4 regions of the Lysinibacillus canaveralius genome follow, and region 2 is predicted to be linked to each of the others. Evidence: riboswitches for the same ligand, from Rfam matches in the RefSeq annotation. Region 2 holds a riboswitch; each other region holds the start of a gene.
What was found. A riboswitch is a leader RNA that binds a small molecule or an ion and turns the genes downstream of it on or off. The one in region 2 is predicted to bind thiamine pyrophosphate.

Region 1: linked by a shared signal. The riboswitch ahead of AA0Y26_RS12470 (thiamine phosphate synthase) and the one ahead of thiC (phosphomethylpyrimidine synthase ThiC) in region 2 are both predicted to bind thiamine pyrophosphate.
Region 3: linked by a shared signal. The riboswitch ahead of thiW (energy coupling factor transporter S component ThiW) and the one ahead of thiC (phosphomethylpyrimidine synthase ThiC) in region 2 are both predicted to bind thiamine pyrophosphate.
Region 4: linked by a shared signal. The riboswitch ahead of AA0Y26_RS11390 (3-oxoacyl-ACP reductase) and the one ahead of thiC (phosphomethylpyrimidine synthase ThiC) in region 2 are both predicted to bind thiamine pyrophosphate.

Annotation. Positions count from the first base shown of each region.
Region 1 covers NZ_CP154840.1:2,458,150-2,466,005, forward strand. Annotated here, with positions in the region: gene thiO (glycine oxidase ThiO) at 1-1,078, opposite strand, end outside; gene AA0Y26_RS12470 (thiamine phosphate synthase) at 1,062-1,670, opposite strand; TPP riboswitch at 1,772-1,881, opposite strand; TPP riboswitch at 1,990-2,087, opposite strand; gene deoD (purine-nucleoside phosphorylase) at 2,623-3,330, opposite strand; gene AA0Y26_RS12480 (YozE family protein) at 3,451-3,666, opposite strand; gene AA0Y26_RS12485 (DUF2339 domain-containing protein) at 4,174-6,273, opposite strand; gene msrB (peptide-methionine (R)-S-oxide reductase MsrB) at 6,697-7,125, opposite strand; gene msrA (peptide-methionine (S)-S-oxide reductase MsrA) at 7,118-7,645, opposite strand; gene AA0Y26_RS12500 (YpmS family protein) at 7,658-7,856, opposite strand, start outside.
Region 2 covers NZ_CP154840.1:1,619,229-1,627,084, forward strand. Annotated here, with positions in the region: gene AA0Y26_RS08055 (DUF3278 domain-containing protein) at 1-275, shown strand, start outside; gene AA0Y26_RS08060 (YwqG family protein) at 604-1,392, shown strand; gene AA0Y26_RS08065 (nitroreductase family protein) at 1,775-2,401, shown strand; gene AA0Y26_RS08070 (MarR family winged helix-turn-helix transcriptional regulator) at 2,540-2,968, shown strand; gene AA0Y26_RS08075 (hypothetical protein) at 3,293-3,628, shown strand; gene AA0Y26_RS08080 (pentapeptide repeat-containing protein) at 3,791-4,342, shown strand; TPP riboswitch at 4,447-4,561, shown strand; gene thiC (phosphomethylpyrimidine synthase ThiC) at 4,796-6,580, shown strand; gene AA0Y26_RS08090 (YdeI/OmpD-associated family protein) at 6,750-7,379, shown strand; gene AA0Y26_RS08095 (hypothetical protein) at 7,844-7,856, shown strand, end outside.
Region 3 covers NZ_CP154840.1:4,068,241-4,076,096, forward strand. Annotated here, with positions in the region: gene tsaB (tRNA (adenosine(37)-N6)-threonylcarbamoyltransferase complex dimerization subunit type 1 TsaB) at 1-233, opposite strand, end outside; gene tsaE (tRNA (adenosine(37)-N6)-threonylcarbamoyltransferase complex ATPase subunit type 1 TsaE) at 230-682, opposite strand; gene AA0Y26_RS20510 (hypothetical protein) at 847-1,227, opposite strand; tRNA gene AA0Y26_RS20515 (tRNA-Asp) at 1,605-1,680, opposite strand; gene thiW (energy coupling factor transporter S component ThiW) at 1,769-2,269, opposite strand; TPP riboswitch at 2,320-2,409, opposite strand; rRNA gene rrf (5S ribosomal RNA) at 3,071-3,186, opposite strand; rRNA gene AA0Y26_RS20530 (23S ribosomal RNA) at 3,318-6,246, opposite strand; rRNA gene AA0Y26_RS20535 (16S ribosomal RNA) at 6,524-7,856, opposite strand, start outside.
Region 4 covers NZ_CP154840.1:2,253,852-2,261,707, reverse strand. Annotated here, with positions in the region: gene AA0Y26_RS11430 (lactate 2-monooxygenase) at 1-822, shown strand, start outside; gene AA0Y26_RS11425 (ArsR/SmtB family transcription factor) at 976-1,293, shown strand; gene AA0Y26_RS11420 (arsenic transporter) at 1,281-2,570, shown strand; gene arsC (arsenate reductase (thioredoxin)) at 2,584-3,003, shown strand; gene AA0Y26_RS11410 (NAD(P)-binding domain-containing protein) at 3,086-3,367, shown strand; gene AA0Y26_RS11405 (NAD(P)-binding domain-containing protein) at 3,494-4,381, shown strand; gene AA0Y26_RS11400 (N-acetyltransferase family protein) at 4,676-4,867, shown strand; gene AA0Y26_RS11395 (hypothetical protein) at 5,147-5,386, shown strand; TPP riboswitch at 5,611-5,708, shown strand; TPP riboswitch at 5,765-5,863, shown strand; gene AA0Y26_RS11390 (3-oxoacyl-ACP reductase) at 6,055-6,816, shown strand; gene AA0Y26_RS11385 (MFS transporter) at 7,217-7,856, opposite strand, start outside.

The DNA of each region.
Region 1 (7,856 bases), 840 kb from region 2:
ATTCCTCCACCCATTCTTGTTTCATATCCTTTCTTAAAATAAGACTGGCAATCATCTCGCCTGTTGCCGGAGCTAGCAGCACACCATTACGATAATGTCCAGTTGCAAACAAAATTGCATTATCCTCTGGGTGAAATCCGATGAAGGGCTTTTGATTAAACGTTTGTGGCCGAAGCCCTGACCAACTAGCCTTTATATTCATCTGGCCAATCGCAGGGAATAGTGCCTTCGCCTTTTGAATTAAAGTCTCTACCCCATTTAAGCTTACTTGCTCTGACCAGTCATTTTCCTGCATCGTAGCGCCAATGACCAGCTCCCCATTATTTCTTGGCACAATATAATATTTATCATGAAAAATCGTGTGCTTTAAAACAAAATTGGCACTCTCAACAGCTATACATTCCCCTTTGACTGGTATCATTTCGTGCTGTAACCCAAGCTGCCGAAAGAACGGAGTACTCCACACACCACTGGCAATGACAATACGCTTTGCTTTGAAAAGCTCCTTTGTCGTTTCAATTTCAAACAGATCCTGCTGTTTTTTAATATGCAACACCTTTGTATGCTCTACAATTGATGCACCATACAGCTGAGCACCTTTTGCGAAGGCTTGGCATACACGCGCCGGCAACACATTTATATCCTCTTCAATATAAGCTGCACCTAAGATATCCGGGGTAACTTCTTGCTCTAGATTTCTTACTTCCTCTGGTTCAAGCCATGTCACCGTAGGCTGTGCAAGTACCATTGCTAATTTTTCTTTGTCACGCTCAGAAAATGCAAGCTTTAAAATCCCCCCTTTCCTAAAACCTAAGTCAATCCCGCTCTGCTCGTATAATTCTTCCTTTAACACGGAATAAAGAGACTGACTATACCTCGCAAAAGAGAAAAAGGCTTTCACCTCATCCTCCAATTCCGAATGGGCACCGAGCATGCCGGCTGCTGCGCTTGTCGCTTTTAAACCAATCTGACCTTCCTCTAGCACGGCTACATCGACCTGCTCCTTCGCTAAATAGTAAGCAATAGCACTGCCAATAATCCCGCCGCCAATCACGGCTACCTCATAGCTTTTTTGCATATTGAATGGCCTCCCTAAAATGCTCTGCTTCAGCAACTGGACGATGGGCTGAAAAAATACCCGACATCACCGCAATGCCATCTGCCTGCACGTCCCGCAATGCCTGGAGCCGATTTACCTGAATACCACCAATCGCATAGACGGGAATCTTTAAACTCCCTTTCATTTCAATAATGGGGGTAAGACCGTTTGGGGCCTTTCCTTTTTTGCTATTCGTTTCAAAGCAATGTCCGTATAGCACATAATCAGCTCCTTGTCGCTCCGCCTCCTTAGCTCCCTCATAATCATGAACAGATTTCCCTACATGAAGATGCGGAAATCGCTCTTTTACCTGTTGCACAGGCAGCCCCTTTTCTGGTAAATGCACTGTTTGGATACCGCTGCACAAAGCAATATCCAACCGATCATTGATGATGAGTTTCTCTTTTGGCACACCTCCCTCGTCCAAATATTCAAGCAGCGCCATCACTTCCTTTACCGTCTTTGACTTTTCGCGTATTTGAATAAAATCAACACTATACTGGATTTGAATTATTTCCTGCGCTAACTCCAAAACCGACTGGCAATCATCTGTTACAGCCATTAGCTTCATATTTACATGCTCCCTTTATTGATTTTAAGCAACAAAAAACCACTCTCCCAAAAGGAAAGTGGTTCTGTTTGAATGCAACATATGCACAAAGGCACACAAAACATAAACATCCGCTACTTCCCTACGCAGATACAAATCTGATCAGGTTATGAGGGTTTAAAAGTACCTACTTTCGTCTCAGCCCTTATCAAGGGATCCCCTAGTAAAATTCATTTTCAATTTATAGGCTATCTGCCGTTTGCTGAATATCATCATTCCCCTTCATATTGAGGCGTAATAAAGGCACCACTACAAAAGTAGAGATGCCTAAAAAGTGCATATGTATGTACTCATCGCTCCCTACGCCAGTATTAACTGTCAGGTTCTAAGGGTCAGGTTTTACCTTCTCAACACACACGCGTCCCCCTGCAAATTCATTGAATTGTTTTTATTGTACTGATAAAAATGGTTAAATGCAATAATTTTTTGAATCGTATGAATTATTCATTAGATCCAAGCGGGATAAAAGGTTTTTAATCGTTAGCGTTGATTCACTTTGAATTATATGAACAAGTTTCTTTTCTCATCTTTCTCATGTACCTCAAATAACAACCAACCAATTCAATAAAAAACAAGTATTTCTTTTACTTCAAGCCTATTGTGTTGTATCTAAACCCTCTTGTATCATAAAAGCAACAGTCAGCTATGATAAAACGTAGCATAACTCCATAAAAAACCTCTAGCACCGCTCACACATCATCTAAATTTTGCAATCCCGCCAATTGTTGTGAATTTGTATTAACCCCCCAGACTCACTAAATGCCTTTGTCAATTGAACAAAAGGAAAACGCAACCTCACTATTTGATTCGTTAAACTAAAAAAGCACCCGACAAGTTTTTACCTGTCAGGCACTTCTCAAATCATACTATGGGCACTTGTTAAAAAGTACCAAATACCAAACCCTTGGTATTCCTACTCTTGAATCGCAGCTTCAAGCGCTACAACCATCATGTCTTTGAACGTTGTTTGACGCTCTTCAGAAGATGTTACCTCACCAGTAATAATGTGGTCAGAAACAGTCAGTACTGCTAATGCTTGACGTCCAAACTTCGCTGCTAGTGTATATAGTGCTGCAGCTTCCATTTCAACTGCTAATACGCCATATTTCGCAAGCTTTTCATTTTGTTCTTCATCTGAATAGAACATGTCGGCAGTGAAGATGTTCCCCACTTTCAAGTTCAAGCCCGCTTCTTTACCAGCATTGTATGCTTTATGAAGTAGATCGAAGTCAGCAGTTGGAGCAAAGTCAATACCGCCGCCCCAGATCACTTGGTTTAAGCGTGAATCTGTAGAAGCCGCTTGTGCTAAAATAACGTCACGCACTTTTACGTCTTTTTGAATCGCACCGCATGTACCAACACGGATTAATTTTTGTACACCGTATTCTTGCATAAGTTCCGTTGCATAGATCGAGATAGAAGGTACACCCATACCTGTCCCTTGCACAGATACACGGCGACCTTTGTATGTACCTGTATATCCAAACATGTTACGCACTTCGTTGTAGCATGTTACATCTTCCAAAAATGTTTCTGCGATGAATTTCGCACGAAGCGGATCTCCTGGAAGTAATACGATATCAGCGATTTCGCCTTGTTTAGCAGCAATATGGATACTCATAAATAGTCCCTCATTTCAGTTATTTTCAAGTTAATGATACTTCGTTTTCCTGTTTGATGCAATCGTTAGACGTCTTGCTTTGAAAAGTTAGAGTAGTTTGTTAATTCCTTCTCATGCTTCCTATAATTGATATTTTGTTGCATATAAGTCCCATAATTCATCAAATACAGAAGTGGACATCTCCTCATGTGCCTGCATCTCAATATAAGCCGTCAATTCGTCAAAATCCTCAGCCGCTTTTGGAAAGGCCGGATCATTAAATACAGCTTCTGCAAAACGTCCTTTTTCATCTCTTGCCCCTCTATAGGTTAATACGAAATGGTAGAATGATTTCATCCTCTCTCCTCACTTTCTTTTTAATTGAACTTAGGAATTCATGTTTTGTCAATAACTATTCACATGGTATATGCTATATACCCAAACTTTCTAAAAGGAAAAATAAGAATAGGGATATTTATACTTTTGGACCTTGAAATCTTTTTATAAAAACTAAGAAAAGGAAGACAAATTTTTATAAATGAAGAATCTGCATTACGCTGCTTCCGTTGTTCTGCTGCTATGCTGAACTATTCGCTATCATCCATCCCCTGCTTCTTCTTAACTCTCAGGTGTTTCCTGCCAACGAAAAATAAAAAAGACCCCAAACGCGAGGTCTTTTATACTTTATTTAATACTCTACTTCCTGTTATTATTTTGCTTCCGCATTAACAGCAGCGGGTTCACTATTTTGCAGCCATAGAAGCCTGGCATTGTACCTGGTTATAATATCTATCAGATATACTATTTGTAACTTCTTTGTTATGTCAAACTGATTTCCTAAAATAAATGGAAGAGATTAATCTTCTATTCTTTTTTCAACAATCTATTAGACAATAGTAAACCGATTGCACCAATTACAAGGAAGACAACCGCCCGTACTAACAAATCAAGCGACGAAAGGTCGAAGAAAATAAGCTTTCCAATAGCGAGAATCAACAAGACAAACCCTGTTTTGATCATTAAGTCCATTTTCTGTATTCTGCCCGATAATATAAAACCGGCTGCAAAAGCGAATAATAGACATGTTGTAAATATGACATATAAAAAGTCAGGTAAATAACCCATTTCTGAAATGAAATATGCCATATTCCATAAGTTGACGAGCATAACAAGCCATCCTGTAATCAGCAGCTGCTCAAATCGAGGCTGCAGATATTTTTCATATCGATTATAAATAACCCCTTTATAATAAAGATCTAGGATGAGGGCACCCCAGACCCCCATGTAGATAAGATGCATCGCGACCTGCAAAAGGACTTCATCATAGATCGAAACGGAGGTCCATACAATCAATGTACAAAAGCTCATGATTCCAAGAAGCAGCGCTGGCAGTCCTGCACCTGCAATTTTCCGCGGCGCTACTAGAACAGCTGCACAGCTTAGTGCAATAAAGGAAATGGTGAAGTACATTGTATAGCTGTCAGAGAGATAAAATGTATCTATCTTGGCGATAAATAGGATGATCATCCAGAACGTCGCAATTCTTGTGATTTCTTGCCAATAAATTTTCTTAAGTCCCACAGAAAGAAACGACTCCGCTTTTGCCTTCTCACTGCTATAAATCGCTGCGATGAAGTATATGATCGCTAGCAGGTGCAGACATATTTCAAATGATTCAGCTACTTGGAAGCCGACGTAAATGAAAAATGTCGAAATAGCTAAAATCGCTGTATTTGTAATTTTCATCACAGGTGCTTGAATTCGGACTCCTAGTAAAATACCGACCACAGCTGTTGTTAAGATGATAAACGTCCTCCAATCACCATCCAGCTCCCACGCAAGTAGACCGTTTACAGCACCGATTATCGCTATAGCTGCAAAAATATCAGTTAAATTGTGCTCGCCTCGCTGCTTCATCCAAAAGGCGACAGCAGCTGTTAACGCTATTACCAGAGTAAAGAAAATCATCTTTTCTATCTCTGTCCCAGAGAAGACATGCAAAAATGTAACACCTAAAATTCCGAAACTATACAATAGCCCTGCTTGAATTTTCGGCCATTTTCTCTCTTCTTTTGTGAGAATCCAGCCTGCAAAAAATGTCATGACAACAAGCAGCCATCCAAATGGATATACCCAGGAGTCTCCTTCCCCCATCACATAAAGAACCAAAGTGGACAGTCCGGTAAATAAGGCTGTAATATATAGTGCAATCCACTGGCGATGCTTCTTCAGCACGACCTGAATGGCAATGAAGAGAATGACAACAAAGCCAATTACAAGTAGTGAATCAAACTCCATATATTCAAGTAAGTACGGAAGTAGAAGAGAGGTAAACATAACAAAAATCGTCAGCCCCTCGCTGCCTTTCCAGTAACATAAGAAAATACCGTATACAATATAGGCAAGGGCAATAAATAAGGCAGGCAATGTGGACATAACACCGTAAATTAATACTGCCGCCGCTGTTGCCAGTACACCGACTGCAAACGAGCCGCCGTATAGCGCTGTGTGCATCGCACGTACACTTTTCTTCTTCTTTTCTAAGAGGTATGCCAAGCCCGCAAGCCCTATCGAAGCTGCATACGAAAGAATTATTTTCATTCCGTCCGTCAACATACCATAATCACTTATTAATTTCAGCCCCCATAAAACACCTAGCACAAAAATAAACATAAACACTTTTGGCAATATAGCAACAAGCTGTTCCTCAAATGTTCGTTTTGGTTTTGCCGGTGCTTTTGGTTCCACTGTCTGTTGTTTCTCTTGTTTAGACAAGACAAGGCCTTCATGCTCACCAGCAGGTTGCTCACTCGGCTTCACGGATACCCCTTTTATCTTCTCTGGCTTCTTGAGAGCTGAGTACACGGTTTGCCGTGAAGGGTCTTTTAATACAGCAAGCTCTTTTCTTAATTGCTGCACTTCCTCTTCAAGGGCTTCGACTCTACGCTGCCATTGTTCATCCATAAATCCACCCTCTTTATCTATAAATTTCCAATTCTATTATATCAAAATATGTCTGTACTCTATCGAGTCAAAAGTCATTTTCTAAAGGGTATCAAAAGTATGTGATATCCACTCTTAACCCTATCTGTCACTTTGTTAGTTTGTGTATTCGCCCATCACCTCTTCTGAATAATTTCGTCTCTTATTAAATAACGTTATTTATCTATTGTATTCTGCTTACTAACCGGAATGCATACTGTAATGCCTTATTAGCCGATCAATTGACATTGATAGCAGAGCAAACAGCAAAGCATTATAAGGGACGTTCATTCAGTGGGAATGTTTCCCTTTTCAAAGACTTTATAAGCTAATAAAAAAAGAAGAAAGTCCACATCTGCAGACTTTCTTCTTACGATAGCTAGTTCTTACTGTCTGTATGCATTTTTACTCAAATAATGACTTGTACTCTCCGTACCCTTCTTCTTCTAGACGCCCGACTGGTACAAAGCGGAGAGCTGCCGAGTTAATACAGTAGCGCAGTCCCCCAAGCTCTTTGGGACCATCCGGAAATACATGGCCAAGATGTGAATCAGCCGTTTTGCTTCGAACTTCTACACGACGCATACCGAAAGAAGTATCGAAATGTTCAGTAACTTCCGGTGCTTCAATCGGTTTAGAGAATGCTGGCCATCCACATCCCGCATCGTACTTGTCCTTCGAGCTAAACAAAGGCTTACCAGACACGATATCTACATAGATCCCTTCGTCAAAATGCTGATCAAATTCATTTTGGAATGGTGGTTCAGTACCTTTCTCCTGTGTCACATAATACTGCATGTCTGTCAATTCTTTAAGTCGTTTCTCTTTATCCATTTGAATTCCCCCAATGCTTATCAATAAATGCTGCTCGACCTGACCCGACCGAGTAGCGATTGTAATGTGCTGGATTTTTCTTGTAATAGTGCTGATGGTAATCCTCAGCAGGGTAAAAAGGCTTTGCCTCACGAATTTTTACGGCAATAGGTGCATGGAATTTCCCAGAGGCATCAAGCTCATTCTTTACACGCTCTGCAATCTCCCGCTGCTCTTCATCATGATAGAAAATAGCCGTCGTATACGACTCTCCCCGATCATAAAACTGGCCACCCGCATCTGTTGGATCAATCAGTGTGAAATATAGCTTCACTAAGTCCTCATAAGGATACACTTCTGGATCAAACGTTATTTGAACTGCTTCTAAATGCCCCGTCGTTTCACTGCATACTTGTTCATATGTTGGATTTTCGACATGCCCTCCTGTATATCCTGAAATGACACTCTCAATACCTGGCTGCTCGTCAAACGGCTTGACCATGCACCAAAAGCATCCTCCGGCGAATGTTGCTACTGCCATCTCTATTCCCTCCTATTCTGCTGGAACAACAATTTCCAATACAATATGGTCTTTTGGTAAATCAATCTCCTTCGCTCTTACCCGTGAACCTGATGCAATATTAATGCGTGATAAATCTACAAAAATTTCCTCATCATTCGGGATGACAGTAATCCATGACGGAAATTCAATGGAGTCCTGCATGAGCTTCAGCACTGTTTTAGGCGGGATA
Region 2 (7,856 bases):
TTATTAAAATAAGAAAAAAACATCTGGATGAAACAGATTGTGCTTCTATTGAAGAATACGAAGAAAAGAAAAAACAATTGAAGAAAGCATCCTCTTTGGCTGGTTTCCAGTGGGGATTGTTTATGTTAGTTTTTATGGAATATGTATCACCATATCTTTCGACTGGTGAAATAGATGTCAGATGGTGGAATGTTTTAATTTGGGGTCTTGGCGGAATATTCTTTGGGGTGACGATGTATTGGTTTTCAAAATCGAAGCTCCAGAAACATTTTTGATGGAATGGCCGTTTTTGCATAAGTCGTGTTAACTCCAAATATGGATTAACGCTTTTATCCACCGGCTTATTTTACAGCACGGGCAGCATTTTTGTCATACATAGGATAACGGCGAGTTTGTAAGGAAGGGTAGTTTTAGTAGTAGGCAGCTCTTAAAAAGTAAAGGCGGTTATACTTGACTTGATAAATCATATAAGAGTGCAGTTCTGGAGCAGAATTGCGCTCTTTCCTTATGCAGCAAGCTATTCATTAATGTAAGAAACTTTCTTCACCTGTGCAACGTATCAATATTGATAGAATTAGAATAAAAATACAGGAGGTAAAGAAATTGCAAGATTTACAGAAACTATTGCAAAAATACGGGTTACTTCACAAAGAGGCAGCTATTTTAAATGCAGCAAGGCCATCAATTAAAATGATGAAAAATAAAGTGAAGGAAGAGCAAATTCCGTTAGGCTCCTCTAAAATCGGTGGTCTCCCGGATATGCCGGAAGACTGGGAGTTTCCAACATACAATAATAGCTCACTCTCTTTTTTAGGACAGTTCAATTTAAAAGAGCTTACGTCATATGACGTTGAAGAGAATCTTCCAAGCAGTGGAATCCTTTATGTATTTTATGATGTAGTAGAGCAGCCATGGGGATTTAGAGAAGATGAAGGATGTTTTAAGGTTTTATACTTTGACGGTGATGAAAAAGAATTAAAAAGGAAGGATTACCCGGAAGAAACAGAAGACTACTTCCCATTACCTGTCTTTAAGGCGGCCTTCGCAAACCAGATGACTTTACCTGAGTATCCAGAAGATATGGAATTTAGTGATGAAGATGAAGATAACTACTCTGAAATGAGACAGGAACTTACCCAGCCAAGTGATGAGCAAGGGAATTATGAACCGGCTCACTATATGTTAGGATATCCATTTAGCATTCAAAATGATGTATTTGATGTGTTTGATCTACAACCAGAAGAAGCTGTTCTTCTTCTGCAGATCGATTCGGATGAAGAAGATTTAGAATTGCTATGGGGAGATTCCGGCATTATTTATTTCTGCATAGATAAAGTCTCATTAGCTAATAAACAATTCGATAAAGTTCAGTTTACATTGCAGTGTTTCTAATTCTAAAGCAAGAGGGTATGTCCAAGAAATCTTTCTTGGACAGCCCTTTTTTTGATTTTACTCTGGCTATGTAAAAAATGAAGAATTTAAAGGGTATTGATTCAGACGACTTTGGCTTATTCCCTCAAGAACGACGATTACTGATCAGCGAAGGGAGATAACGAAACGTAAATCTGCTTGAGGATATTTTTTTTAATTAATCGTATTTCAAAATAAGTTAGTTTGTTACCGAAAATGTAGTTGATTTGATCCACTTTGCACAAACTATATTGGAATGCTGAAGCTTAAGTGCACCTCTCAAACAAATGACTTGTCAATAATTGACCCCTCAACTATAATGGGGATGTTGTTAAAAATCTAACTATAGTAAAGGACGATAAATATGTCACAAACTAAAACACCATTAGAACAACTTATGGAGGATCGTAAATCGGTTCGTAAATATAAAGAAGGCGTGAAAATCTCTCGCGAGCAGCTGCAGCATATACTTGAGCAGGCGACAACAGCTCCTTCTTCAAGTAATATGCAGCCGTGGCGTTTCCTTGTCATTGATGACCAGGATCAAAAGAAAGAGCTGCGTGCAATTGCTAACAACCAGGAACAAGTGGAAACTTCATCTGCCATTATTGCCGTACTTGGCGATGTGAAAATGTACGAAAATGCGAAGCAGATCTATGATGCAAATGCAGAAAGAGGTTATATGCCGCGCGAGCTTGCAGATTTAATGATTACAAACTCATTAGATTTATACGGTAATGCACCTGAAGAGGTATTGAAAAATATCGTACATTTTGATGCAGGTTTGATTTCGATGCAAATTATGCTTTTAGCAAAAGATATGGGATACGACACAGTACCAATGGGCGGTTTTGATAAAGTGAAATTCGCTGAAAAATTTGCCTTACCGAAAAATGAACTACCAATCGTGCTGATTGCAATCGGAAAAGAAGCAGCACCAGCATACGGTTCATCACGCTTGCCATTTGAACAAGTTATTCGTTTTTCTTAATCATATACAAGGGGGCTATCTTGAGAGAAAGAATTCAAGGTAGCTTTTTCTCGTTTTGGGGATATATAGGTATGAAGCTTTTAGAAATGTCAGAGATAGCGTATGCTTAAAGAGAGTATAGTTAATAGGAGGGTCAGCATGTCAGCATGTCGAAACGAGTTAAGACAAGTTTTTTTGATGTTGAAAAATATCGATCGCCGGGTAACACATGCATTTGAAAAAAGAACAGCGATTAGCTTAACACGCTATGAGATTTTATATGCTTTAGAGGAAAATGACTATATGACACAAACAGCCCTGCAGCAGACGCTGGCGATTGATCAGGCCGCGATTACGCGTCATTTAAAAATCCTTGAGAAACAACAGCTGGTTATGCGGAAACGCAACGAAAAAAACAATAGGGAAGTCCTTGTTACCATTTCACCGGCAGGAATGCAGCTATTGAACGGCTGCAATATGGGCAAAGAACAGTTTATGGATGACCTATATGAGGGATTCACACCAGAGGAAATCGGGCAGCTGGCGGGGCTGATAAACCGATTAAACAAAAATGCGGAAGCTTTGTGAAATGGAGCATTCTAGACGCTTAAAACATCTTTACGTTTACTTACGGCAGTAAGCCAAAAGTAGATTGGAAGATGTTTTTTGTATAAAGGGGAAGGCGGCTGAAATGTAGAATTACACAATAAAAATGGTACATGCGCTTATTATCGATATATCCAGGCAAGAACAGATAGGCATAGGTAAATGAAAGATAAATAACAAGTGTTTTTACAGCCTGCTTGACGGTTTAATTAAATTAGTCGGGAAATTTCAGTATTAGTATAGTATATTTTTAATAGAAGAAAGAGATTTCTACATCTATGAAAAGCATTAGAAGGAGTAATTATTTTGTCACGAAAAGAACGGATCGAAAGGGAAAGAGCTCGTTTATTTACCTTTTATCATTTTGCGAAATATTATAGCTACGGTATGCTGTTCGGTATCTTCGTGCTTCTATTCACTGAAGCGAGTATGGAAGCGGACGTATCCTGGTCATGGCAGACAGGAGTAGGGATTTTATTGCTGCTGCCAAGTTTTTATTTTTATATGAGAGAAACAGAAGAGTTCAATCAGAGCGGAGGATACTTTAAGCTGGCTGTCTTTCTTACTGTGCTGATAGGGGTCCTTATGAGTATTTTTGTATGTGCATTCTTGTTTGGGATGACGGACCAATTACTAAACTAGCAGTCTATCCCAACTGCTGCAAGATATATGAATGAAGTGAATACTTTATGAAACACTACTTTTACAGCGTGTTTTTTAGAAAGTTAGGAGAGGTTCAGTATTACACGATATGATGAATATCCGCAAGTAACAATTTCAGACGCTTTTAAAGCTGAGGAAGTAATGGAATGTGTGATCCGCCACGAAGTAGTGGATGAATGGAGGCTTGAAAAATACAGCCTATCGAACGTTGTTTTTGAACATTGTGTATTTCAGGCATGTGATTTTTCAAAGTTTGATGTATCGGATGTCTTGTTCAAACATTGTGACTTATCGAACAGCAAGTGGGAAGGCGGCTATTTCTACCGTACAAACTTCGTGAATTGCAAGCTGGTAGGAACAAGCTTTGCCGAAGGGCATTTTCAAGAAACGAATTTCACGCAGTGTTTTGCCAATTATGCTGTTTTTGCGGAATCCACGTTTAACCAAACGAAATTTTCCCACTGTACGATGCAGGGAACGGATTTTTATCACGTACGGCATAACGGGCTGCAATGGGATTCGTGTGATTTGAATGATGCGAGCTTTGAGGAAACTACGTTAAAGGGACTTGATTTCAGTCAGTCGATATTTGAGGTGCTGCATGTTGACCTGAAGCAGGTACAAGGCTGCAAAATTGCCCCGGGGCAGGCTGCATTATTTGCCATGATGCTCGGAATCGAAATACGAGAATAAGCATTCAGGGCATATAGCGGCTGGAACGTCTTATTATACAAAATAGTTAGAAAATATTCTTTTATTTTCATAACACTTCCTGTATACTAAACTTGCAACTCAATAGTAATAACTAGGGGAGTCCAATGAGTTGGGCTGAGAGGGAAACGCTGTGAAGTTTCTTGACCCTTTGGACCTGATCTGGATCATGCCAGCGTAGGGAAGTTAGTGTTCTTCATGTATTAGCAAACGATTACATGTACGCTGGGTCCATTTTTATAGATGGATTCAGCTTTTTTATTGTGTAACAGCTTCTTACTGAGCAGAAAGTAAAAAAGGAGTAACACTTTTTGTTAGTAGAAATATAGACGCTGTTTAAGTTAACTGCGGTGATTCGCATCATGTATAGTTTGTTTCCCTTTGCCACTTTGTTCTGGGTCTCGTCCCCTAATACTTTTAAAGGGAGAGATTTTTATGTCAACTACTTCATTTAACAAAGCAAGCATTGCCGCTATGTCATCCTTTCCATCAAGCAAAAAAGTATATGTAACAGGTTCAAGAGCTGATCTGAACGTGCCGATGCGGGAAATCAAGCTAAGTGCGACCACTGGAGCAGCAGGAGAACAGGAGAATCCGCCGGTTCGTGTGTATGATACAAGCGGTCCTTATACCGACCCTCACTATTCAGCGGATTTTACAAAGGGGCTGCCTGCTCTCAGAGAGAAATGGATTCTTGAGCGGGGAGACGTTGAAGCGTATGAAGGGCGTCAAATCAAGCCTGAAGACAACGGCTATAAAAGTAACAATGACCCGCGTGCTACTGAAAAGGCATTTCCTGCTTTAAAACGTAAACCATTAAGAGCGAAAGCAGGGAACAATGTCACACAGCTGCATTATGCAAAGAGGGGAATCATTACACCTGAAATGGAGTTCATTGCAATCCGCGAAAATATGGACCCTGAATTTGTTCGAAGTGAAGTAGCAAGAGGACGCGCCATTATCCCTTCCAATATTAATCACCCCGAGCTGGAGCCGATGATTATAGGACGCAATTTTCATGTCAAAATTAATGCGAACATCGGCAATTCAGCTGTGTCCTCTACGATCGAGGAAGAGGTTGAAAAAATGCTTTGGGCGACACGTTGGGGAGCGGATACAATGATGGACCTTTCGACAGGGAAAAACATTCACACAACACGGGAATGGATTATTCGAAACGCTGCTGTTCCGGTTGGTACCGTGCCGATTTATCAAGCGCTTGAAAAAGTAAATGGGATAGCAGAAAATCTCACATGGGAGGTTTATCGTGATACATTAATCGAACAAGCAGAGCAAGGGGTGGATTACTTCACAATTCATGCGGGAGTGCTTCTGCGTTATATCCCGTTAACAGCCAACCGTTTAACAGGTATTGTATCCCGGGGCGGGTCGATTATGGCACAGTGGTGCTTAGCTCACCACGAAGAAAGCTTCCTTTATACGCACTTTGAAGAAATATGTGAAATTATGAAAGCTTATGATGTGGCGTTTTCCCTTGGCGACGGCTTGCGGCCGGGCTCCATTCATGATGCAAATGATGAAGCACAGTTTGCGGAGCTTGAAACACTTGGTGAACTAACAAAGATTGCCTGGAAACATGATGTACAAGTGATGATTGAAGGACCGGGTCATGTGCCGATGCATCTCATAAAAGAAAATATGGATAAGCAATTGGAAATTTGCCAGGAGGCACCGTTCTACACACTAGGCCCTCTTACAACGGATATCGCACCGGGCTATGACCATATAACATCGGCAATCGGTGCTGCAATGATCGGTTGGTACGGGACGGCGATGCTGTGCTATGTGACACCAAAGGAACATTTAGGCTTACCGAACCGGAATGATGTGCGAGAAGGGGTCATCACTTACAAAATTGCCGCACATGCCGCAGATTTAGCAAAAGGGCATCCGGGTGCACAAAAAAGAGATGATGCATTATCGAAAGCCCGTTTCGAATTCCGCTGGCGCGACCAGTTCAACTTATCATTAGATCCTGAACGGGCTATGGAATATCATGATGAGACGCTGCCTGCTGAAGGGGCGAAGGTAGCGCATTTTTGTTCGATGTGCGGACCGAAGTTTTGCAGTATGAGGATCTCCCACGATATTCGGAACCAGGTAAAAGAAAACGAACTAGAAACTCAGAAAATGATTGAAGAGGGACTGAAGGAGAAGGCACAACAATTCAAAGAGGCTGGCGGGAAACTGTATCAATAGCAATCGTACTTTATTCGATGGTGTATTGAGAATGATGGAAAATAAGTTTTTGTAATCTATTTGCGTATTCTCTCTATCATCTACCCCTCGCTTTGTTTATACTTATTTTGAAATTCATTACGAAAGTAAAAGGATTGTTCAGATAAGGTTTATTCAGGAGATGATGGAGATGGAAAAGAAATTTAAGCTAACAGGAGATTTAGCGACCCGTGTTATTAATGCACCAGCAGAATTTCCGGTAGTTTCAACAAAGACTGCGCCGTTTGACCGGATTTTAGCCTTTGTATATTCGGTAGAGGAAATGGCAGGCGTTGTACGCCAAATTATTCAAGAGGATCAACTGCAGGAAGGGGCATATCTTTTCCTCCTTTATCCGAAAAAAGGCAATAAGCAATTTGATTCTTATATTGGCAGAGATGATATTTTCCCGGCATTTGATATGGATGAAGAAAAATATGTCTTTGGAAGCCCCATCAAATTTGCAAGTTTGCAGTCATTAGATGAAACGTATTCGATTTTATCGCTTAAGAAGCAGACAAAAAAGACAAAACGTACAGCGGCAAGCCAACGAGTAGGCGATTATGTAGCAGATATCCCGAAGCTTACAGCATATTTAGCGGACCAAAAAGAAGGACTAGCATTATTTGAATCACTTACACCTGGTTATCAAAAGGATTGGGCCCGCTATGTATTCAGTGCGAAGAGAGAAGAAACACAGCAGCAGCGTTTAGCAGAAATGGCACAGTTATTATCACAGGGTTATAAAACGAAGGAACATTTTCGGAAGGCACAAAAGTAATTGTGCCCTTTGGTATGGTTACTACAAGAAGGGATGTTTCATTAAGGATTAAAAGGAGCATCGGCAAAATGAAAAACCCGGAATAAGTATTCCGGGTCTGATTACACTTACATTTTGTTATCCATGACACACTGCCTCGCTTCCGCATTGTATCTTAAGATGGTCTTAAGAAAATCACGCTTTCGCTCATTCAGTATTAGTATTTGATTGTCCTTTTGAGTTAACGATCATTCGCACTCATCGGGTTAACCCTCCTAAGTCATTGGATTTGAAGTGGAATCAGTACTAGTATAGATCGATTTATATTTTTTATACGCTTTTTTAAAAATAGATACTTTACGTTTGTTCACTTGTGCATTAGCACATGCTATAATGAGGAGCTTAAGGTGATTATAGTTTTGACTTATAATTGAACGGATGCCAAGAAGAGCCTCCGCCTTGCGTTAATACATGGAGGTGTAAGAATGAATAAACGAT
Region 3 (7,856 bases), 2.1 Mb from region 2:
ATTGTTACACCAATACGTACTCCTGTATATGAACCGGGTCCTTCTGACACGGCTACTGCATCTATTTGGGAAGGCGTTATGTTTGCCTTGGCAAATAGCTCCTCTACGGCAGGCATTGCACCTACAGAGTGCGTAATTTTAATATTTTGGACTGTTTCTGCCAATACTCGTCCCTCTTTTACAATCGCCACAGAAAGAGGGGCATTTGCTGTATCAATTCCTAACCAAATCATTTTAGTAGCTCCTCACACAGTTGGACGTATTGTTCGCCCACCGGTTTAAATATAAATTTCCGCTCTGTTTCACTAATCCGGCTGATTTCCACACTTAAGCGCTCTTTGGGCAGCTCATCTTCAATTAAATGAGCCCACTCTACAACCGTTACTGCATCCCCATAAAAAATTTCATCCCAGCCAAGATCCTCATCACTGTCTGCTAAACGGTAGACATCAAGGTGATTCAACGGCAGACGTCCATTATATTGCTTCATAATAGTAAAAGTAGGACTGTTTACTGTACGCGTAATTCCCAGACCTTTTGCCAATGCCTGTGTAAAGGTTGTCTTGCCTGCTCCTAAATCACCTTCAAGTGTAATAGTAGTCTGAGGCTCAAGAAGTGCTGCTAAACGATGGGCTAATGCCTGTGTTTCTTCAACTGATGTTATATATTTTTCAAATACCATGTTTTAATCCTCCAAAGTACATTACTACTAGTTTACTGTAAGCATGGTAAATGTTCAAAGGGTAGTACCTCATCGGATAGAAGATGACTTTTGTTAAAGTGCAAAAGAAAACACTTCACTTGTTAAATTCCTTAACAAGTGAAGTGTCCTTTACAATATAGGCGTTATTTTGTATTTTCTTCTTGATCGTCTGATTTCTTCTCGGCGGGTAAATCCCGAGTTGATTCGCCCCGTTTTTGAATAATTTTTTTACCTATCAACTTATCCTCTTTAAATTCAATTTCATATGCCTGAGTAATCAGCAATTCATCTTGCCATATATATTTATTGTCATCTACCTGTTCACCCGGGCCTCTTGCCACCTCTACTACTTCCATATAAGACATACCTTCTTTTAACTGGTTAAATTCATCCTCATTCATATATTTCTGCCATGCATACGTATTTGAATCTTCTATATTGATCATTTTATTAGAAGAGCACCCAAACAAAACGATAGCCGACAACAGAACGATAATCATTGGAGCAATTCGTCCGTATGTCATAACCGGCACCCCCACCTACTATCTTTTCAAATATAGTTTTACCCTATTATTTTAAAATAGAAACAAACTTATTATCATTCTAGCATTTTAACACATTAAGATAATAATTTTATGAGAATAAAAGCTTATTTTAAGCTATTATTAGTTAATGTTTATTAAAAAGAAGCAAACTTTCTCCTGCTTTTCCCTTTTCATAAATAAGTAACTCTATGCCTTTTTATTTATGAACTACTAGAGTAATGATGATTTGAATAACAAATGATTTTCGGGAAAATAAAAAGCGTACAATAAGATCTCTCCTATTGTACGCATTAACCTTAAATAGTATTAGTAAATAAAAAAAGCTCTTGTAAGATTATTTCTTACAAAAACCTAAATGGCGGTCCCGACCGGGATCGAACCGGCGATCTCCTGCGTGACAGGCAGGCATGTTAACCGCTACACCACGGGACCATTTGTTAAAGACATAAATTATCTTAACATGCCTGCTTTCAATACGCAATATTTTTTTATAGATATTTTACTATATTTTAACCCTTAATTATATTACTTTTTTTAATACATGATTCCGTTCTAGTACCTTTAATAAAAAGAACGCAAAAGCAGCACCGGCAAATGAGCTCATTATAAAGGCTGGTACAAGACCAAATAATGTAGCCTCCTGCCCTAAAATAAGCACGGCAACAGGATAAGCCGCCATAGCGCCAAAAATCCCTGTACCAATAACTTCACCGAGTGCAGTAAATGTTAGATTTTTTGTTTTTGAGTAAACAATCCCTGCTAATAAAGCACCTATCATACTTCCAGGAAACGCAAACAAGCTCCCTGTTCCCATAATGTTACGAATTGTAGAAGCTACCAATGCTTGAACAACCGCATAATAAGGACCTACTAATACTGCAGTCAAAATATTGGCTAGATGCTGGACAGGAAAAATCTTAGCAAACCCTACCGGAATGTAGACAATCGTACTGCTTACAGCAACAATAGCACTTATGATAGCTGTATACGTTAACTTTCTTAGTTTTTTTATTGGACTCATCTCCTTTGGTTTTGTAGTGAACTACTAAAATAGCCCCAAGACCCCCAAAAGGATGCGTCAAGCTACTTTCCTACGCTAGTGTTAACTAGATCAGGTTCAAAGGGTACTTCTCAGCCTCTAAGGCGCCCCTAGTAGTCTTTTTTATTATAATAGATAGTAGTTTTAAATGGTAGCGGTTATCCATCTCTTCTTTATTATAGTTTTCATATAATATTCTACTATTGAGGAAAACTATAGTTTTATTAATTTATCTCCTTCGAACAAAAACCCCTCTGCTTATGTCTAAAATTGTTTTTTGTTGCCCAGCGATGTCCTACTCTCACAGGAGCGCCCTCCCACTGCTCAGGTGAATTCGTATCGTATTCTTTGATTTCCTTACATAAAATGAATCCTTCGGTTTGCGCGCCGATCTCACCTTCGGTGTTTGGTGGTTGGGAGCTTTTTTGGCAATAAAAAAACTCAACCTCTACAGGTTGAGTCTTGTTGCCCAGCGATGTCCTACTCTCACAGGGGCGCCTCCAACTACCATCGACGCTACCTTCGCAGCGCGATGACCGGCGAATGACGGCGTCATCTGCGCTTACTCTTTCAGTCACGTACCGAGTACGTTCCTTCTTTCGTTCCCTTGTTTCCTTGTTCTTCTTGGTCCTCCCACTGCTCTGGGAAATTCGTATCGTATTCTTTGATTTCCTTACATAAAATGAATCCTTCGGTTTGCGCGCCGATCTCACCTTCGGTGTTTGGTGGTTGGGAGCTTTTTTGGCAATAAAAAAACTCAACCTCTACAGGTTGAGTCTTGTTGCCCAGCGATGTCCTACTCTCACAGGGGGAAGCCCCCAACTACCATCGGCGCTAGAGAGCTTAACTTCCGTGTTCGGTATGGGAACGGGTGTGGCCTCTCTGCCATCATCACTAGACTTGCACATGGATGTGCTGACTTCTGTGCTGCAACACGATGTTGCGCTTGTAGCAGAAGTTCCTTTATATAACTGAAAGAAGTTTGTTCTTTCAAAACTGGATAAACGTTTCATTGTGCAGCACACAAAATTTGGTTAAGTCCTCGACCGATTAGTATTCGTCAGCTCCATATGTCGCCATACTTCCACCTCGAACCTATCTACCTGATCGTCTTTCAGGGGTCTTACTTACTTGCGTAATGGGAAATCTCATCTTGAGGGGGGCTTCATGCTTAGATGCTTTCAGCACTTATCCCGTCCATACATAGCTACCCAGCGATGCCCTTGGCAGAACAACTGGTACACCAGCGGTATGTCCATCCCGGTCCTCTCGTACTAAGGACAGCTCCTCTCAAATTTCCTACGCCCACGACGGATAGGGACCGAACTGTCTCACGACGTTCTGAACCCAGCTCGCGTACCGCTTTAATGGGCGAACAGCCCAACCCTTGGGACCGACTACAGCCCCAGGATGCGATGAGCCGACATCGAGGTGCCAAACCTCCCCGTCGATGTGGACTCTTGGGGGAGATAAGCCTGTTATCCCCGGGGTAGCTTTTATCCGTTGAGCGATGGCCCTTCCATGCGGAACCACCGGATCACTAAGCCCGTCTTTCGACCCTGCTCGACTTGTAGGTCTCGCAGTCAAGCTCCCTTGTGCCTTTACACTCTACGAATGATTTCCAACCATTCTGAGGGAACCTTTGGGCGCCTCCGTTACCTTTTAGGAGGCGACCGCCCCAGTCAAACTGTCCGTCTGACACTGTCTCCTGCCCCGATAAGGGGCATGGGTTAGAATTTCAATACAACCAGGGTAGTATCCCACCGACGCCTCCTCCGAAGCTGGCGCTCCGGGCTCTCTGGCTCCTACCTATCCTGTACAAGTTGTACCAAAATTCAATATCAAACTACAGTAAAGCTCCACGGGGTCTTTCCGTCCTGTCGCGGGTAACCTGCATCTTCACAGGTACTATAATTTCACCGAGTCTCTCGTTGAGACAGTGCCCAGATCGTTACGCCTTTCGTGCGGGTCGGAACTTACCCGACAAGGAATTTCGCTACCTTAGGACCGTTATAGTTACGGCCGCCGTTTACTGGGGCTTCAATTCACAGCTTCGCTTGCGCTAACCGCTCCTCTTAACCTTCCAGCACCGGGCAGGCGTCAGCCCCTATACGTCACCTTACGGTTTTGCAGAGACCTGTGTTTTTGCTAAACAGTCGCCTGGGCCTATTCACTGCGGCTCTCTCGGGCTTTCACCCTACCAGAGCACCCCTTCTCCCGAAGTTACGGGGTCATTTTGCCGAGTTCCTTAACGAGAGTTCTCTCGCACACCTTAGGATTCTCTCCTCGACTACCTGTGTCGGTTTGCGGTACGGGTACCTCCCACCTCGATAGAGGCTTTTCTTGGCAGTGTGAGATCAGGAACTTCGTCCATACGGACTCGTCATCACAGCTCAACGTTACAGTGTGCGGATTTGCCTACACACACGCCTTACTGCTTGAACAGAGACAACCAACGCTCTGCTTACCCTACCCTACTGCGTCCCCCCATTTCTCAAACGGTGGGGAGGTAGTACAGGAATATCAACCTGTTGTCCATCGCCTACGCCTATCGGCCTCGGCTTAGGTCCCGACTAACCCTGAGCGGACGAGCCTTCCTCAGGAAACCTTAGTCATACGGTGGACGGGATTCTCACCCGTCTTTCGCTACTCATACCGGCATTCTCACTTCTAACCGCTCCACCAGTCCTTCCGGTCTGACTTCAACGCAGTTAGAACGCTCTCCTACCACTGACATCAAAGATGTCAATCCACAGCTTCGGTGAATCGTTTAGCCCCGATACATTTTCGGCGCAGCGTCACTCGACCAGTGAGCTATTACGCACTCTTTAAATGATGGCTGCTTCTAAGCCAACATCCTGGTTGTCTAAGCAACGCCACATCCTTTTCCACTTAACGATTACTTTGGGACCTTAGCTGGTGGTCTGGGCTGTTTCCCTTTTGACTACGGATCTTATCACTCGCAGTCTGACTCCCGTGTATAAATATCCGGCATTCGGAGTTTGTCTGAATTCGGTAAAGCGAGATGCCCCCCTAGTCCAAACAGTGCTCTACCTCCGGTATTCTCAATCACGAGGCTAGCCCTAAAGCTATTTCGGAGAGAACCAGCTATCTCCAGGTTCGATTGGAATTTCTCCGCTACCCACACCTCATCCCCGCACTTTTCAACGTGCGTGGGTTCGGGCCTCCAGTAAGTGTTACCTCACCTTCACCCTGGACATGGGTAGATCACCTGGTTTCGGGTCTACGACCACGTACTATTTCGCCCTATTCAGACTCGCTTTCGCTGCGGCTCCGTCTTCTCAACTTAACCTCGCACGTAATCGTAACTCGCCGGTTCATTCTACAAAAGGCACGCTATCACCCATTAACGGGCTCTAACTACTTGTAGGCACACGGTTTCAGGTTCTCTTTCACTCCCCTCCCGGGGTGCTTTTCACCTTTCCCTCACGGTACTGGTTCACTATCGGTCACTAGGTAGTATTTAGCCTTGGGAGATGGTCCTCCCGGATTCCGACGGAATTTCACGTGTTCCGCCGTACTCAGGATCCACTCTGGAGGGAATGACTTTTTGGCTACAGGGCTTTTACCTGCTCTGGCGGACCTTTCCAAGTCGCTTCGCCTAAATCATTCCTTTGTAACTCCGTATAGAGTGTCCTACAACCCCAAGAGGCAAGCCTCTTGGTTTGGGCTCTTCCCGTTTCGCTCGCCGCTACTCAGGGAATCGAATTTTCTTTCTCTTCCTCCAGGTACTTAGATGTTTCAGTTCCCTGGGTCTGTCTCTAACGCGCTATGAATTCACGCGAAAGTACTGCGCGATTAAACGCAGTGGGTTCCCCCATTCGGAAATCCCCGGATCAAAGCTTACTTACAGCTCCCCGAGGCATATCGGTGTTAGTGCCGTCCTTCATCGACTCCTAGTGCCAAGGCATCCACCGTGCGCCCTTATTAACTTAACCAATAAGTTAACGCTAACTCGAAGAGTTAGACTTCAGTTTACACGTCAATTGCTTGACTTGTTTGACTCATATCTATTTAAAGATAGAAATTTGTGTTTGCTTTCAATGTCGTTTTATCCAGTTTTCAAAGAACAAGTGCGCTACCTGTGTCTACTTCTTCGCACATTTGCGACGAGTAACCGCAGGAGCAAGTTTTGAAAGTATGAACTTTCAAAACTGAACAGCAAGAACGTTAACGTATATCACCGTGTGATATACTTCCGAAAAATATCCTTAGAAAGGAGGTGATCCAGCCGCACCTTCCGATACGGCTACCTTGTTACGACTTCACCCCAATCATCTATCCCACCTTCGGCGGCTGGCTCCAAAAGGTTACCTCACCGACTTCGGGTGTTACAAACTCTCGTGGTGTGACGGGCGGTGTGTACAAGGCCCGGGAACGTATTCACCGCGGCATGCTGATCCGCGATTACTAGCGATTCCGGCTTCATGTAGGCGAGTTGCAGCCTACAATCCGAACTGAGAACGGTTTTATCGGATTAGCTCCCCCTCGCGGGTTGGCAACCGTTTGTACCGTCCATTGTAGCACGTGTGTAGCCCAGGTCATAAGGGGCATGATGATTTGACGTCATCCCCACCTTCCTCCGGTTTGTCACCGGCAGTCTCCTTAGAGTGCCCAACTAAATGATGGCAACTAAGAACAAGGGTTGCGCTCGTTGCGGGACTTAACCCAACATCTCACGACACGAGCTGACGACAACCATGCACCACCTGTCACCGTTGTCCCCGAAGGGAAAACTGTATCTCTACAGTGGTCAATGGGATGTCAAGACCTGGTAAGGTTCTTCGCGTTGCTTCGAATTAAACCACATGCTCCACCGCTTGTGCGGGCCCCCGTCAATTCCTTTGAGTTTCAGTCTTGCGACCGTACTCCCCAGGCGGAGTGCTTAATGCGTTAGCTGCAGCACTAAGGGGCGGAAACCCCCTAACACTTAGCACTCATCGTTTACGGCGTGGACTACCAGGGTATCTAATCCTGTTTGCTCCCCACGCTTTCGCGCCTCAGCGTCAGTTACAGACCAGAAAGTCGCCTTCGCCACTGGTGTTCCTCCAAATCTCTACGCATTTCACCGCTACACTTGGAATTCCACTTTCCTCTTCTGCACTCAAGTCCCCCAGTTTCCAATGACCCTCCACGGTTGAGCCGTGGGCTTTCACATCAGACTTAAAGGACCGCCTGCGCGCGCTTTACGCCCAATAATTCCGGACAACGCTTGCCACCTACGTATTACCGCGGCTGCTGGCACGTAGTTAGCCGTGGCTTTCTAATAAGGTACCGTCAAGGTACAGCCAGTTACTACTGTACTTGTTCTTCCCTTACAACAGAGTTTTACGAACCGAAATCCTTCTTCACTCACGCGGCGTTGCTCCATCAGACTTTCGTCCATTGTGGAAGATTCCCTACTGCTGCCTCCCGTAGGAGTCTGGGCCGTGTCTCAGTCCCAGTGTGGCCGATCACCCTCTCAGGTCGGCTACGCATCGTTGCCTTGGTGAGCCGTTACCTCACCAACTAGCTAATGCGCCGCGGGCCCATCCTGTAGCGATAGCGT
Region 4 (7,856 bases), 630 kb from region 2:
GCTCGTGCTGCTGCAGCGATGGATGTTCCTTTCATTGCGAGTACCGCTTCAACGTTCAGCCTTGAAAAAATTGCTGATGAGATGGGGGATTCTCATCGCTGGTATCAATTGTACTGGAGCGGCGATCATGAAATTGCTGCCAGTATGGTAAAACGAGCAGAAGCAGCGGGGTATGATGCAATCGTCATAACACTTGATACGCCAATGATGGCCTGGCGTGAAAAGGATATTGAACATGCATATCTTCCATTTTTGGAAGCGCAGGGGATCGGTAACTACTTAGATGATCCTGTCTTCTGTTCTCGACTTGATTGTCCGCCGCATGAGGATATGCAGTCAGCTATTCAGCTTTGGGCGTCTATCTTCGGAAATCCTGCTTTAACATGGTCTGATTTAGAGTTTATTAAGAAGCAAACCTCGCTTCCGATTCTCCTCAAAGGAATATTACATCCCGATGATGCGAAGCTTGCAGTAGAGCATGGAATGGACGGGATTATTGTCAGCAATCACGGGGGACGCCAAGTCGACGGAGCAATCACAGCCATTGACGCCTTACCAGAGATTATCGAAGCTGTAGAAGATCAGATTCCAGTTTTAATGGATAGTGGTATACGTCGAGGTTCCGATATAGTAAAAGCCTTGTCCTTAGGTGCAAAAGCAGTTCTGGTCGGCCGTCCGTATATGTACGGTTTAGCACTGGCAGGAGAAGAAGGTGTAAAGCAAGTGTTGAGAAATTTGATAGCGGATTTCGACTTAACGTTAGCTTTGTCTGGTAAGCGGAACGTTCAAGAATTGAATCGTAGTGTATTAAAAAGGCTTTAGTTATATAGACTTTGATCCTCCCGTGCAAAAGAGGCGGGAGGACATTTTAATTGTTTTTTTAATAAGCAGCTTAAATATAAGTAAATGGTTATTTACTTATGCATATACTAACGTTATTATATAAGCAAATAGTTATTTAAGGAGGGTTTTGTTATGCAGATAGAGCTGATGGAAAAGCAGTTAAAGGCATTAGCAGATCAAAACCGTTTAAAGCTGCTTTCTTGCCTAAAGAGCGGGGAAGTGTGTGTATGTGAATTTGTAGATGTACTGAACATCTCACAGCCTGCTGTTAGCCAGCATTTACGTAAATTAAAAGAAGCAGGCATAATAAAAGAAAGAAAAGTTGGCACATGGAAGCATTACCGGATAGCCGATAATCAACCTCCCGTTGTTCAGTGTGTGATTGATGAGCTGGAAGCTGTGTCTCTTTGTGACTGCAAAGGTACGGAGGGTGGAACATGCTCGTCCTAGCCAGTTTGATTTTTCTCATCACCTTATTATTTGTTATTTGGCAGCCAAAAGGACTTAATATCGGATGGTCTGCCTGTGCAGGTGCTGTACTTGCATTAGTCGTTGGGGTAGTAGATATAACAGATGTAAGGGCAGTTGTTGATATTACGTGGAATGCCACAGTAAGCTTTATTGCAATAATTATGATTTCGCTCATATTAGATGAGATTGGATTATTTGAATGGGCTGCTTTACATATGGCACGTCTCGCAAAAGGGCATGGCATCAAAATGTTCATCTTTGTCAGCTTACTGGGTGCGGTTGTGGCAGCACTTTTCGCAAACGACGGAGCAGCCTTAATTTTAACACCGATTGTTCTGGCAATGGTCCGTCACCTGCAGTTTAAAGAACAGATGATTTTTCCGTTTATTATGGCAAGCGGCTTTATCGCAGATACGACATCGCTTCCGTTTGTCGTAAGCAATTTAGTAAATATCGTCTCTGCGGACTTTTTTGGAATTGGCTTTGTGGAGTATGCCATTCATATGATCCTGCCGAATATCTTTTCACTTATTGCCACAGTTACCGTGTTGCTGCTGTACTTTAATAAATCAATACCGCGCACATATGATGTGACGATGTTAAAGAAACCCCGTGAAGCGATTAAAGATGAAAAAATGTTCCGCTTATCATGGGTTATCCTAGGTATCCTTGTCATTGGTTACTTTTCAAGTGAATGGACAGCAATTCCGCTTTCATTCATCGCCGGAATCATCGCTATTTTCTTCTTGCTGATGGCACGAAGAAGCCCGGTAGTCAATACTTCAACAGTGATCAAAGGTGCACCGTGGAATATCGTTTTCTTCTCGATCGGTATGTATGTGGTTGTCTACGGACTGGGTAATGCAGGACTGACAGAGGCATTAGCAGGTGTCATTAACTACACAGCTGATCAAGGACTATTTATCGGAACGATTTCAATGGGCTTTATTGCGGCATTTTTATCTTCTGTTATGAACAATATGCCAACCGTTATGGTAAACGCTTTAGCTATTGCGGAAACGAATACCTCAGGGGTGCTGCGTGAAGCGCTTATTTACGCGAATGTCATTGGATCTGATTTAGGGCCGAAAATTACACCGATTGGTTCACTTGCGACACTTGTTTGGCTCCATGTATTAAGTCAAAAAGGCATGAAAATATCATGGGGCACGTACTTTAAAACCGGTATTATCCTGACGATTCCAATATTGTTTGTTACATTGATCGGGCTTTACATAACACTTTTGATTCTTTAAAGGGAGATAAAACATATCTAAAAAGTTGATCTATTTCTTATGCACAGGGAACTCTTGCCGCAGTCAAATGGCAGAAGGCTTTGGAAAAGAGGATTTACGTGATGAGTGGGAAGTGAAGAGTGCAGGTATAGAGGCACATGGCGTCAATCGGCTTGCTATAAAAGCAATGAAAGAGCTGGGCATTGATATATCCAGCCAAACATCAGATAGGATTGATTATGACACATTTCTTCAAGCGGATTTCATTGTTACGTTGTGCGGAGATGCAGCAGATAAATGTCCAATGACACCACCGCATATTCGCCGTGAGCATTGGGGATTTGTTAATCCGGCAAAAGCGACCGGGTCAGATGAAGAAAAGTGGCTTGTATTCCAGCGGGCACGTGATGAAATTAGTAAACGTGTAGAACAATTTAGTCATACAGGTAATTAATCAGGAGCTCGTCTCTTGATTTTTTTACCTCTTATATATAATCAAATGCTTATATAAAAAAACAAATTTGGAGGGAAAGAAAATGGAATTCAATATTATTAACCAATCTGCGGCTTGCTGTAAGCCGAGTACTGCATGCTGTGAAACAACATTGCCTGTGGCAGTTATCGGGGCAGGTCCAGTCGGATTAGCAGCAGCAGCTCATTTAAAACATCGTAATATTCCGTTCTTTGTAGTGGAGGCAGGAGAGCTTGCTGCTCATGTTCGTTCATGGCAGTATGTAACATTGTTTTCTCCTTGGAAATATAATATCGATTCTGCTGCACGCATATTACTGGAACAAACAGATTGGCAATCTCCGTAAAATGACCGCATCCCTTCAGGAAGGGAACTGATTGAGCTTTATTTAGCACCGCTTGCTCAGCTGCTTGAAAAACAAATTTACACAAACCATCGTGTAGAAGCCATAACACGCGAGGAAACGGATCGTATGAAATCGGTAAATCGTGAGAATAAACCATTTATCCTGCATGTAAATACTTGCTGTGGTACAAAGCAGATGAAGGCAAGTGCGGTAATAGATGCTACAGGCACTTGGGGTAATCCGAATCCTGCGTTAAGCAATGGTGTATGGCTGACCTCGGAGAAAAAGCTGGCTGACCGTATTGACTATCATATTCCGGATGTTGATGAAAACCATACACTTTATGCGAATAAACGAATAGCTGTGGTGGGCGGCGGTCATTCGGCAATTCATTCTTTATTAAATTTAGTAGCCGTAAAAGAAAAACACCCCGATACTGTTATTACGTGGATTCTACGGAAACTTCGTGTGGAAGATGCCTACGGGGGCGGCTCTAACGATGAACTGGCTGCGCGTGGAGAATTAGGTGTACGCATTGCTGGATATGTGCAAAAAGGGATTGTACAAGTAGAGACATCTTTTCGTATTCAAACGGTTTATGAACAGGACGGTATTGTACTGAAAGGTGAAAATAAAGTACTTGAATCATTTGATCGACTAGTAGTCAATACAGGAAGCCGGCCGACTTTTGACATGCACCGTGAACTGCGCTACCAGGCGGATGCTATTACTGAAGCAGTACCGGCTTTAGCGCCGCTTATCGATCCGAATGAGCATAGCTGTGGCAGTGTACCTCCGCATGGTGAAAAGGAATTGCGTCAGCCTGAACAGAATTTTTATATAGTGGGGGCAAAATCATATGGACGCGCACCTACATTTTTGATGGCAACAGGCTATGAGCAAGTTCGTTCAGTTGTCGCTTATTTAGCTGGTGATATAGAAGCTGCAAGAAACGTACAGCTCAGTCTGCCGGAAACGGGTGTCTGTTACAGCGGTATAGGCGGTTGTTGCTAGGAAAGGTATTGGGTAGAGCTTGCAGAAGGGTTGCATACACAACTAGTCTTTTAAGTAAAAGATCATTCTTTATGATTTACAAAATAAGGCGGTTTCCTTAACGGAAGTCGCTTTTATAGGAGGAACAAAATGATTCGGAAAATGGCGAATCAAGATATAGAGATTGTTGTTGCTATTTATCAGGAAGGGATGAATACGGGTTGATCAACCTTTGAAACAATCGCACCAACACCAGCAAAATGGGATATAAAATTTGATAAAGGTTTGCGGGTTGTCTACGAAGAGAATGGGGCTGTGCAAGGGTGGATATCTGTTACGCCCATTTCAGTGCGTGAAGTATACAAAGGTGTTGCAGAAATAAGTATTTACATCAGGCAATCTGTTTCTGGAAAAGGGGTTAGCAGTATTTTATTGGAAGCTCTTTGTGAAGAATGCAGAAAATCAGGTTACAGGATGCTTCAATCATCCATTTTTCTAGAAAAATAGTGCAAGCCATTAGAGTACACGAAAAAGCCGGATTTCGTTTCGTAGGCGTTCGTGAAAAAATTGCATAACGAGACGGCTCCTGGTATAACACAGTGTTGATGGAGAAGCGGCTGGTTGACTAGCTTTTTAAGTGTTAACATGCAGGATGATAGACGAGATATTTACCTATACGTGTGCTTTGATAGTTAATTAGAAATAAAAGGTGAAATTATGCAGGTAAATACATGGAATTGATAGGAATATACTTATTTCTAAGTAGAATCTGATAGGGGTTTTACTTTGGAGCAGCAACAATTCAAGATAATTAAGTATAACCCTAAGTATGCTGAGCAGACAGTAGAAATTAAACCCGATATTTATAAATATGGTTTAGAATATGCTATCGATGAGAGTAGACGTGCTGAGATTACACCAATTTTGAATAAATTTGCTTTAAAGCTTCGCAATGCCCCTTTAGTTCCTGACTGTAGTTTTGTAAGTGCGGATCGTTACACTTTTATAAAAAAATTACGAAATTAATATTAGTGTTAGTCTGAGCATGGAACAGTATATCCTTTTAAACTTTAAGTGATTTAGGACAAGTGCTTGACTTTCTGGTATAGAGTTATATTATTAATATCTCTCTTATGAAAGGTTACAAACGATTGATTGGGACAATTGTTGGCTGCTTGTAAGGATGTAGTATTTAAGTTTAAAATGTACTTGTTAATAACAGCGAACTTTGATAGAATCAAGCTAATTAAATGCATTTGCAGGGGGACACAGTTGTGTTGAGAAGGTAAAACCTGACCCTTAGAACCTGACCGTTAATACGGACGTAGGGAGCAAAGTACATATTATTTTCCTGTACTTACTATGGCTCCGCGTAATTTACGTGGAGCTTTTCTTATGCAAATACTTTAATTGCAGGGGGACACAGTTGTGTTGAGAAGGTTAAAACCTGACCCTTAGAACCTGACAGTTAACACTGACGTAGGGAGCAATTATAGGTGTAGTATACACTTTTTTGGGCGTCTCTATATTAATAGGGACGTTTTTTTGCACTTACGTCTATCTAGTGAGGAGGAAACTGTATGGGGTTTTGTAAAAAGTTCGAAAAGGTGCAGATATCTTTACTGTCGTTTCCGTTCTTTACAAAATTCCGGGTCCCAAACAACTTTACAAAAATTAAGTAAGGGGAAATTATAATGAAACTACATGAACAAACCGTTTTAGTTACAGGTGCAAGTAGAGGCGTTGGAGAAGAACTCGTTAAAGCTTTTGTTAAGGAGGGGGCTAATGTCGTACTGAATTATTATAAAAGCGAGGAAAAAGCAACGCGTTTAGCGCAAAGTTTGGGTCCTCAGGTTATCGCTTTACAAGCAGATATACGCAATCAACAAGAAGTGCAGCAACTGGTCGAAACAGCAAAGCAACATTTTCATACGCCGATTACAACCATAGTCAATAATGCGTTGATTGATTTCGAATTTAATCCACTTTCGCAAAAAAATGTGTTTGACCTTCAATGGACTGATTACAATAAGCAATTTGAAGGAACGATTAAGGGTGCTTTGAATAGTATTCAAGCATGTGTTCAGGATATGAAGGACCTGGGATTTGGTCGAATTATAAATATTGGGACAAATTTATTTCAGCATCCCGTAGTAGCTTATCATGAATATACAACAGCTAAAGCAGCATTGCTCGGATTTACACGTAACATGGCCAAAGAGTTAGGTGCGTATGGCATTACAGTCAATATGATGTCTGGCGGACTCTTAAAACAAACGGATGCGAGTAAAGTTACGACAGCAGAAGTATTTCAAATGATTGAAGCTGCAACACCGTTACAAAGAGTGACAACACCAAAAGAGTTAGCAGACGTGGCTTTATTCTTTGCATCACCTTGGGGATGTGCTATCACTGGGCAAAATTTAGTCGTTGATGGTGGTCTTGTTATGGATTAGGATTTCAGAAAAAATCGTTGCAGCGATTTTTTCACCTACACCGGGAATTGTTTGGAGTAGTTTATATTCTTCAAGTTGTACCGCTAACTGATCAATCTCACGCTCCAACGTAGAAAGCTGTTGGTGGTATGCTTGAAGTAAATCTATATATTCAGATTGACAAGCAGGCTATGAAAAAGGGTTGACTGAAATGGGTTACGTTTTGCAGCTGCGATTATATCCTCTGCTTTTTCATACGTTAATTTTCAAAATTGATAAGGGCTTGAATAAAATCAAAATGAACATACACTATGATACTAATCATATGAGGAACCGCTAATTAATAGGAGTAACGGTATACCTAATCATAAAAAAGTATTAGGGAACAACTATATGTTCCTAATACTTTTTTCAACAGGATTTATGCTAATTTCTTTTGTTTCAGGTCTAAATAATAACTAATGAACGTTAGTACACTTGCACAGACTGCAACGATCCCGCCAACCCATGCTACATCCATTAAATTACCTTGATAGTATACAAATCCGCCGAGTGCAGATCCAAATGCGATACCTAAGTTACTTGCTACTGGCATTAGTGAAGCAGCAAGTCCTGTTGCTTTAGGCTGATAAATGCCAGCGAGGTCAATTAAATAAAGCTGAGTAGATGTTGTTAAAAGGATGGCTGTTAACGACATCATACCAATGTTAACCATTCCTAATACATAATGATTTGAAGTCCAATATAAACTTGTTAGAACAACAGCTTGTATGAGAAAAACAAATCGAAGCCGACCAATTGCATTAAAGCCGGCAATCTTACCGGCAAGGATATTACTGAATATCGAGATAAATCCGTATCCAAATAAGATTAAACTAATTGACTGACTTGGTACTTCCATTCCTTTCAAAATAGGAACAAGGAAAGTAAAGACCGTATAAGTTGCACCAAACCCGAGAGCAGGAATGAAAAAGGCCATTAAAATCCTTGGCTTAGTCAATAAAGAAAATTGGTCTCGTATCGAACTGCGTATTTGGCTAAGCTTATGGGGCAAGACGAAA